Regions from separate parts of the Microcoleus sp. T3_B1 genome, predicted to be linked through region 2. Evidence: riboswitches for the same ligand, from Rfam matches in the RefSeq annotation. Region 2 holds a riboswitch; each other region holds the start of a gene.
What was found. Region 2 has a riboswitch for cobalamin ahead of QT990_RS14755 (DUF1636 domain-containing protein). Riboswitches for the same ligand answer to the same signal wherever they lie in the genome.

Region 1 (3,282 bases), on a different contig from region 2:
TACCCAATATTAGCTTAATGGCTGCTCCATTAGCAGAATATGCAGTTAAAACAGCCGGCAAAACTAATATTGCCATTTGTTATGACTCCCAAGCACCGGATAACATATCATTTAAAGATGAATTTGTGGCAGATATTACTGCTGCTGGAGGCAAATTAGTTCCTACTGTTTGCGACTTTTCGTTACCCTCTTTTAATCCCGAAAGTGCGATCGCCGATGCTGTCAGCAAAGGTGCACAAGGATTGATGGTAGCGCCCCACATCGATCGCATTGACCGTGCGATTTCTCTGGCTCGCAGCAATCGAGGCAAATTGCCACTCTACGGCAGCACTACGCTCTACACCTTTCAAACTTTAAAAGACGGACAAAAAGACGTTGACGGGCTTGTTTTGCCCGTTCCCTGGCATCCTGAAACTAATCCCGGTAGCCGTTTCCCAGAAAATGCCCGCCAGCGTTGGGGAGGCATTGTGAATTGGCGAACAGCAACGAGTTTTGACGCGACTCAAGCTGTGATCGCTGGCTTGCGGCAAAGCAATACGCGGGAAGGATTGCAACAAGCACTCAGAAATGCGAGTTTTTCGACAGCAGGATCAAGCGAGGATGTGAAGTTTTTGCCCACGGGCGATCGGGCTGGTAAGCCGATTTTAGTGCAAGTTAAACAAGGAGGAAGCACTGGCTATAACTTTGTCCCGCTGCGGTAAGTTTGTTAAGTGCGATCGCGCGGGCGGGCTCTTCGGCCCAACCCCTACTCCCCACAAGAAAATTCAATCTTTGTGGAACAGGCATCTTGCCTGTTCTTGATGCCAAACTCACGCCCTACAAAAAAATTCCCTCTTTGTGGAACAGGCATCTTGCCTGTTTCTTAGCATGATTAAAATCTACTTTTCTGTTGAATTAGCCAAATTTTTAAGATAAAATGAAATGAGTAGATTAAAGGAGAGCGTTGTGTATGATCGCGCAAGTTGAAACCAAAACCTACACCGCTGAGGAATATCTAGAATTGGAAATCAATTCTCAGGATCGGCATGAATTTATCAATGGGGAGATTGTTCTGATGGCTGGCGGCACACCGGATCACAATGAAATTACCACTAATTTAGTTGTTGCGCTGAAACTGGCGTTAAAAGGGAAACCATATCGGACTTTTAGTTCGGATCAGCGGCTTTGGGTTCCGCAGCTTAATAATTATACTTACCCGGATGTGATGGTGGTAGCGCGCCCGATCGAGCTGCAATCTGGACGGACGGATACAATTACCAATCCGCTGCTAATTGCTGAGGTGCTGTCTAAAGGTACCAAAGCTTATGACCGCGATGAAAAGTTTGCTGCCTATCGCAGTATTCCTAGTTTTCAGGAATATTTATTGATCGATCAATATCGGCTACAGGTCGAGCAATATTCTAAAACTGATGCGAATAAGTGGATTTTTTCGGAATATAGCTGTATGGGCGATCGGCTGAGTTTAACATCTGTTGCTGTGGAAATTTCGCTGACCGATTTGTATGAAAATATTGAGTTTGGTGAATAGGCGGACGCTTTTTTGTCAAATCTCCCAAATAGTGGTAATATCCCCGTATATCGATCGGCTCTGATGGAGAACAGCCATCAGACGTAAGGGGGAAAGTTCGGTGCGAATCCGGCGCTGTCCCGCAACTGTAATGAGATCATTGCATCTCTGAGTCAGGATGCCCGCCGATTTGTTTACAATCATGTTTTTCATCTGCGAGGTATGGATGATGGTGAGTTTATTATTTTTTTTATTATGGGATTGGGTTTTTTTAACCGCAGATATCAGCAGATAAACACAGATGAACGCTGATATAATTCGCTCTGGGTTCGGAAGCGTATCTTATTTTAATGGAAAAGAAATGCGAATCGAAGATAGTGTTTGGCAGGGTAGTTTTGGCTACTGGCAAAACTTGTTTATTCACCAGAATATTTTGCAGATCGGACATACTGCTTGGAATGGCTTTTTGCATCAAGGACGAGGCTTGGTTGCGTGCAAAATCAATACTCCCATTAACGGTTCTGTGAATTGGAGCGTAGATACTATCAAGTACGATCTGCAATTTATTTCCGACTTGGAGGCAACCGTTTATTTGCAACAACTAGAAATAGAGGAGAACACTGTTTCAAATCTGCTCTCTATCATTGATAGCTACGAACCCAAGACAGCAATTATATTTTTGTCGATCGCCAACGGTCAGATTGATATCAATTTGTTGCAAAACTTGGCAATTTCTCCTGTTGAGTGCTATGAACAAGTATGCAAGCGCTGGGAAGAATTTCAACTCTGCCCGAAATCCTAAAACTTACTAAATTTTCCGAATGCCGCAGCCAAAATCAATCGAAATTTCCAAGGTAACTCGCTACCAAAATGCAGCGCTTAATTACTATTTGGGCCTGACAGATTCGCCCTACCTTCACTATGGCTATTGGGAAACTCTACCTGTGCCCGCTGACGAACTAACGATCGCACGATTGCGCCTCGCTCAGCAAGCTTATACTGTAAAACTGTTAGATGCGATCCCCAAAGGCACTCATACGATACTCGATGTGGGTTGCGGGATTGGCGGAAATGCGGCTTATTTGCTCGATCGAGGTTTTGCAGTCGAAGGGCTCGCACCCGATCCGTTCCAACAACAGCGCTTTCTTAAGTGTACGGGCGATCGGGCAATCTTCCACCTCACGAGGTTTGAAGACTTCAAAGCAACCCATTTCTACGATCTTATTCTCTTTAGCGAAAGTAGCCAGTATATGTCGGCTGTTGATATTGCTAACGGTGCCGCCAACATCCTCAATCCCGGCGGTTATGTTTTGCTGGCTGATATGCTGCGATCTGATGCTAATTATAAAGAGGGAATGTTCTCTAATTGTCATGTTGTTACGGAACTTCATGCAGCATTAAAGCAGGCTGGATTCACTTTAGTAAAAAGTGAGGATATTTCCGCCCATATTTTGCCAACAATCGATTTGTATGTCGATACTTTCCGCAGATATGGACTGAATACAATGCTCTATGTTGCAGATTTAATTGCGATCACAGTTCCGCCAGTCCACAAATTCCTGCGCTGGATATTTCGTCGCTGGTTCAAGAAGCTGGTGGTTGAAGGATTGGAGGCAGGCCAACTTTTTGAGCAACATCTCTGTTATGAAATGCAACTTTGGCAGCTACTAGAACCAGATAAACGCTGATACAAACTAACCCTCATAAGTTTGTAGTGAGGATGAAGAGTCCTTTCTTAATCAGGACTAAAGTCCTTACTACGAACCAATTTTATT
Region 2 (3,282 bases):
CATTGGTCGGGAAGCTCCGCTGCATGAATTTTTCGATATATTTCGGACTTTATCGAGCAGTACAATATCATGTAAAGCTGCTATTTACCCGGGAGTTACTAATTTTGGAACAAGGTTTGATGTATATAATGATGCTACGGTGATAGATGTTTCAAGGAATGATGAACTAAAAGACTATAATACCAACTTTGCAGAGATAATTAGAAAAAGGTTTTATAAGCGACTTCCTGAAGAGTCTTTCTCTGGTCAATTGACTTTAGAAAATGTTGCGGGCTTTATGGGACGGGCTGTACTTGGAAACATGAGGGGATTTATATTTGCATGGAATAGTCTGTCGGAAAACTGTGGAGAAGACAAGATTAGTTTAGCCCATATAACCAAGACACTGATAGACCTTGCCAGTAATTACTATTGGCCCTTGATTGAAGAGCTTAAGCCCAAACTTGGCATATATGCACCAATGCTCGATCCTGCAAGGGAGATTGCAGAATCAATATTTCTGCAGGCTGGTGAGCAAAATAAGCAGAATGTACTTATTTTAAGAGAAATTGCCCAACGTCTATCAAAGCCGTTAGAACTACTTGAATATACTGGATTTATTTCAATTCGAGATGTTTCACGGGCAATGAAATCGAGAGGACGAGGAACAAGATATAGCTTGAATCTATGCACATTGTTGGAAAAAACTACGGGAGCTCGGGTCACTAATGAAATTTATACGAGGTGGTTAAATGAGCAAAATGAGAGAAATGAGCCTTTAGAATTACACAAAACAAGCGAATTGTTTAAAATTAAATTGCCTGAATTACCTGAGCATGGCGAAATGCTAATCTTAAATGAAGATATTAGCAAACTCGAAAAATCTCAGGCATATCCTTATGGACTCACCCAGGATAAAATTGATATACTAAAAGATGCGGGGTACTCCACTGTGTCAAAATTAGCAGAAGCCAGCGACGAGTCTTTGTTAATGCTTAAAGGCATCGGCTTGGAAAACTTAAAGCGAATCCGCAGTACAGTTGCTCAAAGGATCTGGATGTAACCAAAAGCTAATACCAGTTCCCTAAAAAGGACTTTAGTGCTTACTACAAAAGTTTATTTTATACTGCTACATATTAAAAATCGCTCCTACAAACATAACTTTTTTCCAAAAAGGCGGCAAGTGCGGTATGATATGATTTCGCGATCGGTTCTAGCGGGGAGCAGCCGTTAGAGGAAACGGGGAAAGTTCGGTGCAAGTCCGGCGCTGTCCCGCAACTGTAATGAAACCCTTGTGGTTTCTCAAGTCAGAATGCCCGCCGATATCTAACTCACTTTTGAACGCATCTGCGAGGTACGGATGATGGATGGAATTAACACGGCTGTACGCACAAAGCACAGTCTATTTGTTTGCACTGCTTGCGCTAGTGTTTGGAAAAACGGCAAGCGCGAAGGCAAAAGTGGCGGCCAACAATTTATGGAAAATTTGTCGCAACTCGCTAAAAATTGGGAGTTTTCGGATAAATTTGAGATTCAAGAGGTTGAGTGCATGAGTGCTTGCAGTCACTCTTGTGCGGTGTCTTTTGCTGCTGTTGGAAAGTACACTTATCTGTTTGGTGATTTACCAGCTAATGAGTCGGAAAGCGTCGAGGCGGTACTCGAATGCGCGGGTCAATACTATGCTAAACCGGACGGTTTGTTGCCTTGGTCTGAGCGTCCTCAAGCTCTGAAAAAAGGCGTTTTAGCAAAGATTCCACCACTCGCAAATTAGAGTTTTTCTTGTTCCTAGGATCTGCCCATTGGTGACAACTTAACGTCAAACCTGCCCTCCGGCTCTCCGGCAGCAGTCCGGCAGGGGTTGAAACCCCTGCCTCAAAGCTAAAGTCCTCGCTATGAGGACTGAAGAACTCATTAGTCCTCATAGCGAGGACTTTAGCTATAAGCCAGGGAATTCATTCCCTGGCGGACGGTCGGCTTAAGTTTTCATCAATGAGCAGAGCTTGGGAACGAGAGAACGAGAGATTCCACTTCACCAACAACAACAAAATTATCAATGCACAAAATTCCTGTTACTGTCATCACTGGTTTTCTTGGTAGCGGCAAAACTACCTTAATTCGCCACTTATTGCAAAATAATCAAGGTCGCCGCATTGCAGTTCTGGTTAACGAATTTGGCGAAATCGGAATTGATGGAGAACTGCTGCGCGATTGCCAAGTTTGCGACGAAGAAGAAAATGTCAGCAGCAATATTGTAGAACTAACAAATGGTTGTCTTTGCTGCACTGTTCAAGAGGAATTCTTGCCGACTATGCAGGAATTGTTGAAGCGCCGAGAACAAATTGATTGTATCTTAATTGAGACTTCTGGTCTCGCACTTCCTAAACCTTTGATTCAAGCTTTTCGCTGGCCGGAAATTCGCACCGGTGCTACTGTAGACGGTGTTGTTGCTGTTGTCGATTGCGAAGCTATTGCTAGCGGTACTTTTGTCGGTGATATTGATGCTTTGATGGCACAGCGACAAGCTGATTCTAGTTTAGATCACGAAACTCCGATCGAGGAATTGTTTGAAGACCAGTTAGCCTGTGCCGATATGGTACTTTTAACGAAGGTCGATCGCGTAGATGCTGAAACTCACAAGAAAGTCCAAAGCTGGTTGCAACAAGAGTTGCGTCCGAGTGTAAAAATTGTTCCCTGCAAAAGTGGCGAAATTAACCCCGATGTGCTAATGGGATTTAATGCGGCGGTTGAGGATGATTTGGAGTCTCGTCCGAGTCACCACGACACTGAGGAGGAACATGAACATGATGATGATATTAACTCGACTTACTTTATTGCCGATCGCGAATTTGAACCTGAAGCTTTGGTGAAAAAACTGCAATCGTTGATGCAGCAGGAGGAAATCTATCGGATTAAAGGGTTTGTGGCGGTTCCCAAGAAACCGATGAGGATGGTGTTGCAAGGTGTGGGTTCACGGATAGAATATTTTTACGATCGTCCTTGGCAACCTTCGGAACTCCGCCAAACCAAATTAGTGCTGATTGGTCGAGAGTTAGAGCGCGATCGAATTGCAGCTATGATTAACAACTAATTGTCCTCTGAGAGGGGCGGGTTTATCGATATTTTGAATGGCAGCACATATTATTGGTAAAACTCGCCCCTACAAGCTCTCACGAACAATTTATTAACATTATTTAATATGTTGCTGCTGCCAGCTTGCTTGGTGTACAATAACGATAATGGTTATCATTGTACAATAATCGAGGTCAAGTATGGTGAGTGCTGGGGCGATCGAATCAGTTCCTG
Region 3 (3,282 bases), on a different contig from region 2:
GCAAATCTGCCAAAGCCGCCGCACAAAAAAATGCCGCCCGCTGGCTACCCGTTCGCAACAGCAATTGATAGATAAAATAGGCAGCGAAAGGCCCGACAATCGCCATCGAAAACATATTCGCTCCCAGCGTTGTCAAGCCACCATGCGCTAACAGTAACGTTTGAAACAACAAAACTAAAGCCCCCAGTACCGCCATCACCGAAGGGCCGAACAATATTGCGCCCAAACCTGTACCCGTCGGGTGAGAACAACTGCCCGTTACCGAGGGAATTTTTAAAGCAGAAAGCACAAAAGTAAACGCACCCGCTAAAGCAAGCAATAGTTTAAGTTCCGGGTGTTCTTTTGTAATGCGAGTAATCGATCGCAAACCTACTGCAAAAAAAGGCAACGCCACAATCCACCAAAACGCAGCCCATTGCATCGGCAAAAAACCTTCCGAAATGTGCATAGCTGCGGCGGGCGTTGCCGAACCCAGGACAATATAACAACTCAAGCCAGCCATCAATCCCAAGCTGACCAATTTCCGATTTCTGGTCTTCACGCTGAACCTCGCAGATGAGACTATTTGACACTCCGGGCGCCTTCAGGCGCGAGGATTCTTGGATAAATCAGTCGATTTGCTCCTTGATGCTGCCATCAAAGAGTAGAGATCGTTCTGTCCCCCAGCGTTAATTCCGGTGTGCCCCACCGTATTTAAATTGAAACTAATTCCTGCTTCCTTCAACCCTTTCGCCAAAATGTTTTTTGCGGCGTTATGGTCGCGATCTAACACCGTCCCACAACCACAAATATGGGTTCTCGTTGACAGGGTTTTCTTAACAGCATTGCCACAAGTTGAACAATTTTGTGAGGTGTACTGAGGTGCTACAGAAATTATAGTTTTACCGTACACTTTCCCAAAATATTCCAACCATTGAGCAAACTGTGACCACGCCGCGTCGCTAATTGATTTAGCAAGCTTGTGATTTTTGACCATGTTCATCACCTGAAGGTTTTCGTAAGCCACAAAATCGCTAGATTTTATCGCGCACAACGCCGTCTTTATGGCGAAGTCTTTACGCTGCCTGCTGACCTTCAGGTGTTTTCTTCCTAACTTATTAATCGCTTTTTTCCGATTGCTAGAACCTTTCTTTTTTCGAGTAACTCGTTTTTGCAATCTTTTCAAAGCTTTTTCGCTTTTACGGAGATACCGAGGATTAGGAACCGTTTCGCCATTGCTATCAGTATAGAAATGGTTTAGCCCTACATCTATTCCAATGGCTTTGCCAGTTGGAATAAGTTCCTCTTTGCGTTCAACATTTATGCAAAACTGGGCGAAATATCCGTCGGCACGACGCACAACTCTAATTCGTTTAATCTCGTCGGGCGCGTAGAAATGCAAATCTCGACTACCAATTAACTTAAATTTTCCAGCAGTAAAACCGTCCTTAAATGTCAAGCATCTTTTCTCGGCCGAAAGTGACCAACCCGATTGCTTGTATTCGACAGAACGAGTGTGTTTTTTGTATTGTGGGTAGCCCTTTTTCCCTGGTGTTTTAGCTTTGCAATTAGCAAAGAAACGCTGGATAGCAAAAATGGCACGCTCCGCCGAAGCTTGACGTGCCGTCGAGTTAAGTTTGCCTGCCCATTCAAACTCCTTAGCCATAATGGCACACTGTTTGTACAGGTCAACCAGCTTAACCCCTTGATTCTCTGTCCAGTATCTAAGAGTTTTGTTTCTGACAAATTGAGCCGTCCGAATCATCTCGTCAATGATCCGATATTGCTCTGCTTTGCCTTTCAACTTGAACTCTAGTATTATCATGGCAACAGTCTATTACTTTTACAAAAACTTTTACTTGCAAAATCTGCATATTTAACAATTGTTTACACATTGCCTAAATTAAAGCCGTCCTAGAAGGACAGGGCTTTCGACCCCATTTTTCGGTAAACTAACACATCGGCGGGCATCCTGACTCAGAAAGCGACATGACTCTCATTACAGTTGCGGGACAGCGCCGGACTTGCACCGAACTTTCCCCCTTTCCTCTAACGGCTGCTCCCCATTAGAACCGACTGGTTAGACATAGTTTAGTCGATCGCGTAAATCTCAGCAAATATTTTACAAAAATTACTTCAGATTAACTAAGTCAAAATTACCTATCATCTTCTCTTCTCTTCCTTCGCGTCTTCGCGGTTCGTTCAATAAATACTATTGCCAAACAAATCAAAGGTATAATGTTAGTGAGTTTTGAGGAAAGCCGCCATGTTAGATTACAAATTTCCGAGGCACTGGCCCTCAGCCGATGAACTACCAGACTCAGATGAAACGCCTGTGGATAACGAACTGCAAGAATTAATACCAGGGTTGTTAAAAGCAATATTGCTCATACTTTGGGCAGAACGGATGGACTGGTTTTTTGGCATAGATATGGGTATTTATCATCACCCTGACGAACCGCCCATTGTCCCAGATGCTTTCTTGAGTTTAGGTGTAGAAAGGTTTTATGATGAAGAATTGCGTCCCAGTTACGTGCTGTGGGATGAAAATGTTATGCCTACTTTTGTGCTAGAAGTTGTTTCCCCAACTTATCGCAAGGAATACAGCACAAAATTGGAGACTTATCAAGCTTTAGGCGTACTTTATTACGTCATTTATTCTTCCCGCCGCCGTCGTAAACCTCATTTGGAAGTACACAAGTTAGTCAATGGGAAGTACGAGTTACAGTCAGGACATCCAGTTTGGATGCCTGAAATTGGTTTGGGGATTGGTTGTGAAAGGGGAAGTTATTCTGGGGTGACAAGGGAGTGGTTGTATTGGTATGATGCCGATGGAAAACGTTATCTGACTCCTGAAGAACAGGTGAAAGAATCAGCGCAGCGCGCCCAACAGGAATCGCAGCGCGCCGATCGATTGGCCCAACGTTCCGATCGACTAGCTCAGCGATTGCGGGAGTTGGGGATAGATCCTGATAATCTCACCTGATGGCAATCAAGAGTACCAGACTGACCGACTCTAGACGCTCAGAAAGCGGGTTTTTCAACAGAGATCGATCGTCCTCAACGGAGGATTTTTGGGAAAAAACCCAGTTGCTGCGTCCAGGAATGTGTGAATATTTATCAAAACAATCAGGAAAGATGGAGCTAGATTTGGGAAAAACAGAGAGTTTGACGGCAAACATTGAAATTTAGCTCGAAAACATGAAAATCAGGAGAGGTTATTAAAAACGTTCCTAACCTGGCAGTGGTCAGTCCGTGTTCTGGATTTGAAGGGTTTGCCTGTTCTGCCCGCAGAATTGTTGA

Region 1: linked by a shared signal. The riboswitch ahead of QT990_RS06940 (hypothetical protein) and the one ahead of QT990_RS14755 (DUF1636 domain-containing protein) in region 2 are both predicted to bind cobalamin.
Region 3: linked by a shared signal. The riboswitch ahead of QT990_RS06985 (transposase) and the one ahead of QT990_RS14755 (DUF1636 domain-containing protein) in region 2 are both predicted to bind cobalamin.

The regions. Positions count from the first base shown of each region.
Region 1 is NZ_JAUBOX010000008.1:22,968-26,249, reverse strand. It holds gene QT990_RS06950 (ABC transporter substrate-binding protein) at 1-701, shown strand, start outside; gene QT990_RS06945 (Uma2 family endonuclease) at 950-1,528, shown strand; cobalamin riboswitch at 1,567-1,711, shown strand; gene QT990_RS06940 (hypothetical protein) at 1,809-2,309, shown strand; gene QT990_RS06935 (methyltransferase domain-containing protein) at 2,329-3,195, shown strand.
Region 2 is NZ_JAUBOX010000023.1:27,481-30,762, forward strand. It holds gene QT990_RS14750 (hypothetical protein) at 1-1,042, shown strand, start outside; cobalamin riboswitch at 1,171-1,317, shown strand; gene QT990_RS14755 (DUF1636 domain-containing protein) at 1,340-1,750, shown strand; gene cobW (cobalamin biosynthesis protein CobW) at 2,033-3,067, shown strand; gene QT990_RS14765 (GTP-binding protein) at 3,249-3,282, shown strand, end outside.
Region 3 is NZ_JAUBOX010000008.1:31,317-34,598, forward strand. It holds gene QT990_RS06980 (energy-coupling factor ABC transporter permease) at 1-502, opposite strand, end outside; gene QT990_RS06985 (transposase) at 584-1,804, opposite strand; cobalamin riboswitch at 1,925-2,071, opposite strand; gene QT990_RS06990 (Uma2 family endonuclease) at 2,246-2,965, shown strand; gene QT990_RS06995 (hypothetical protein) at 3,224-3,282, shown strand, end outside.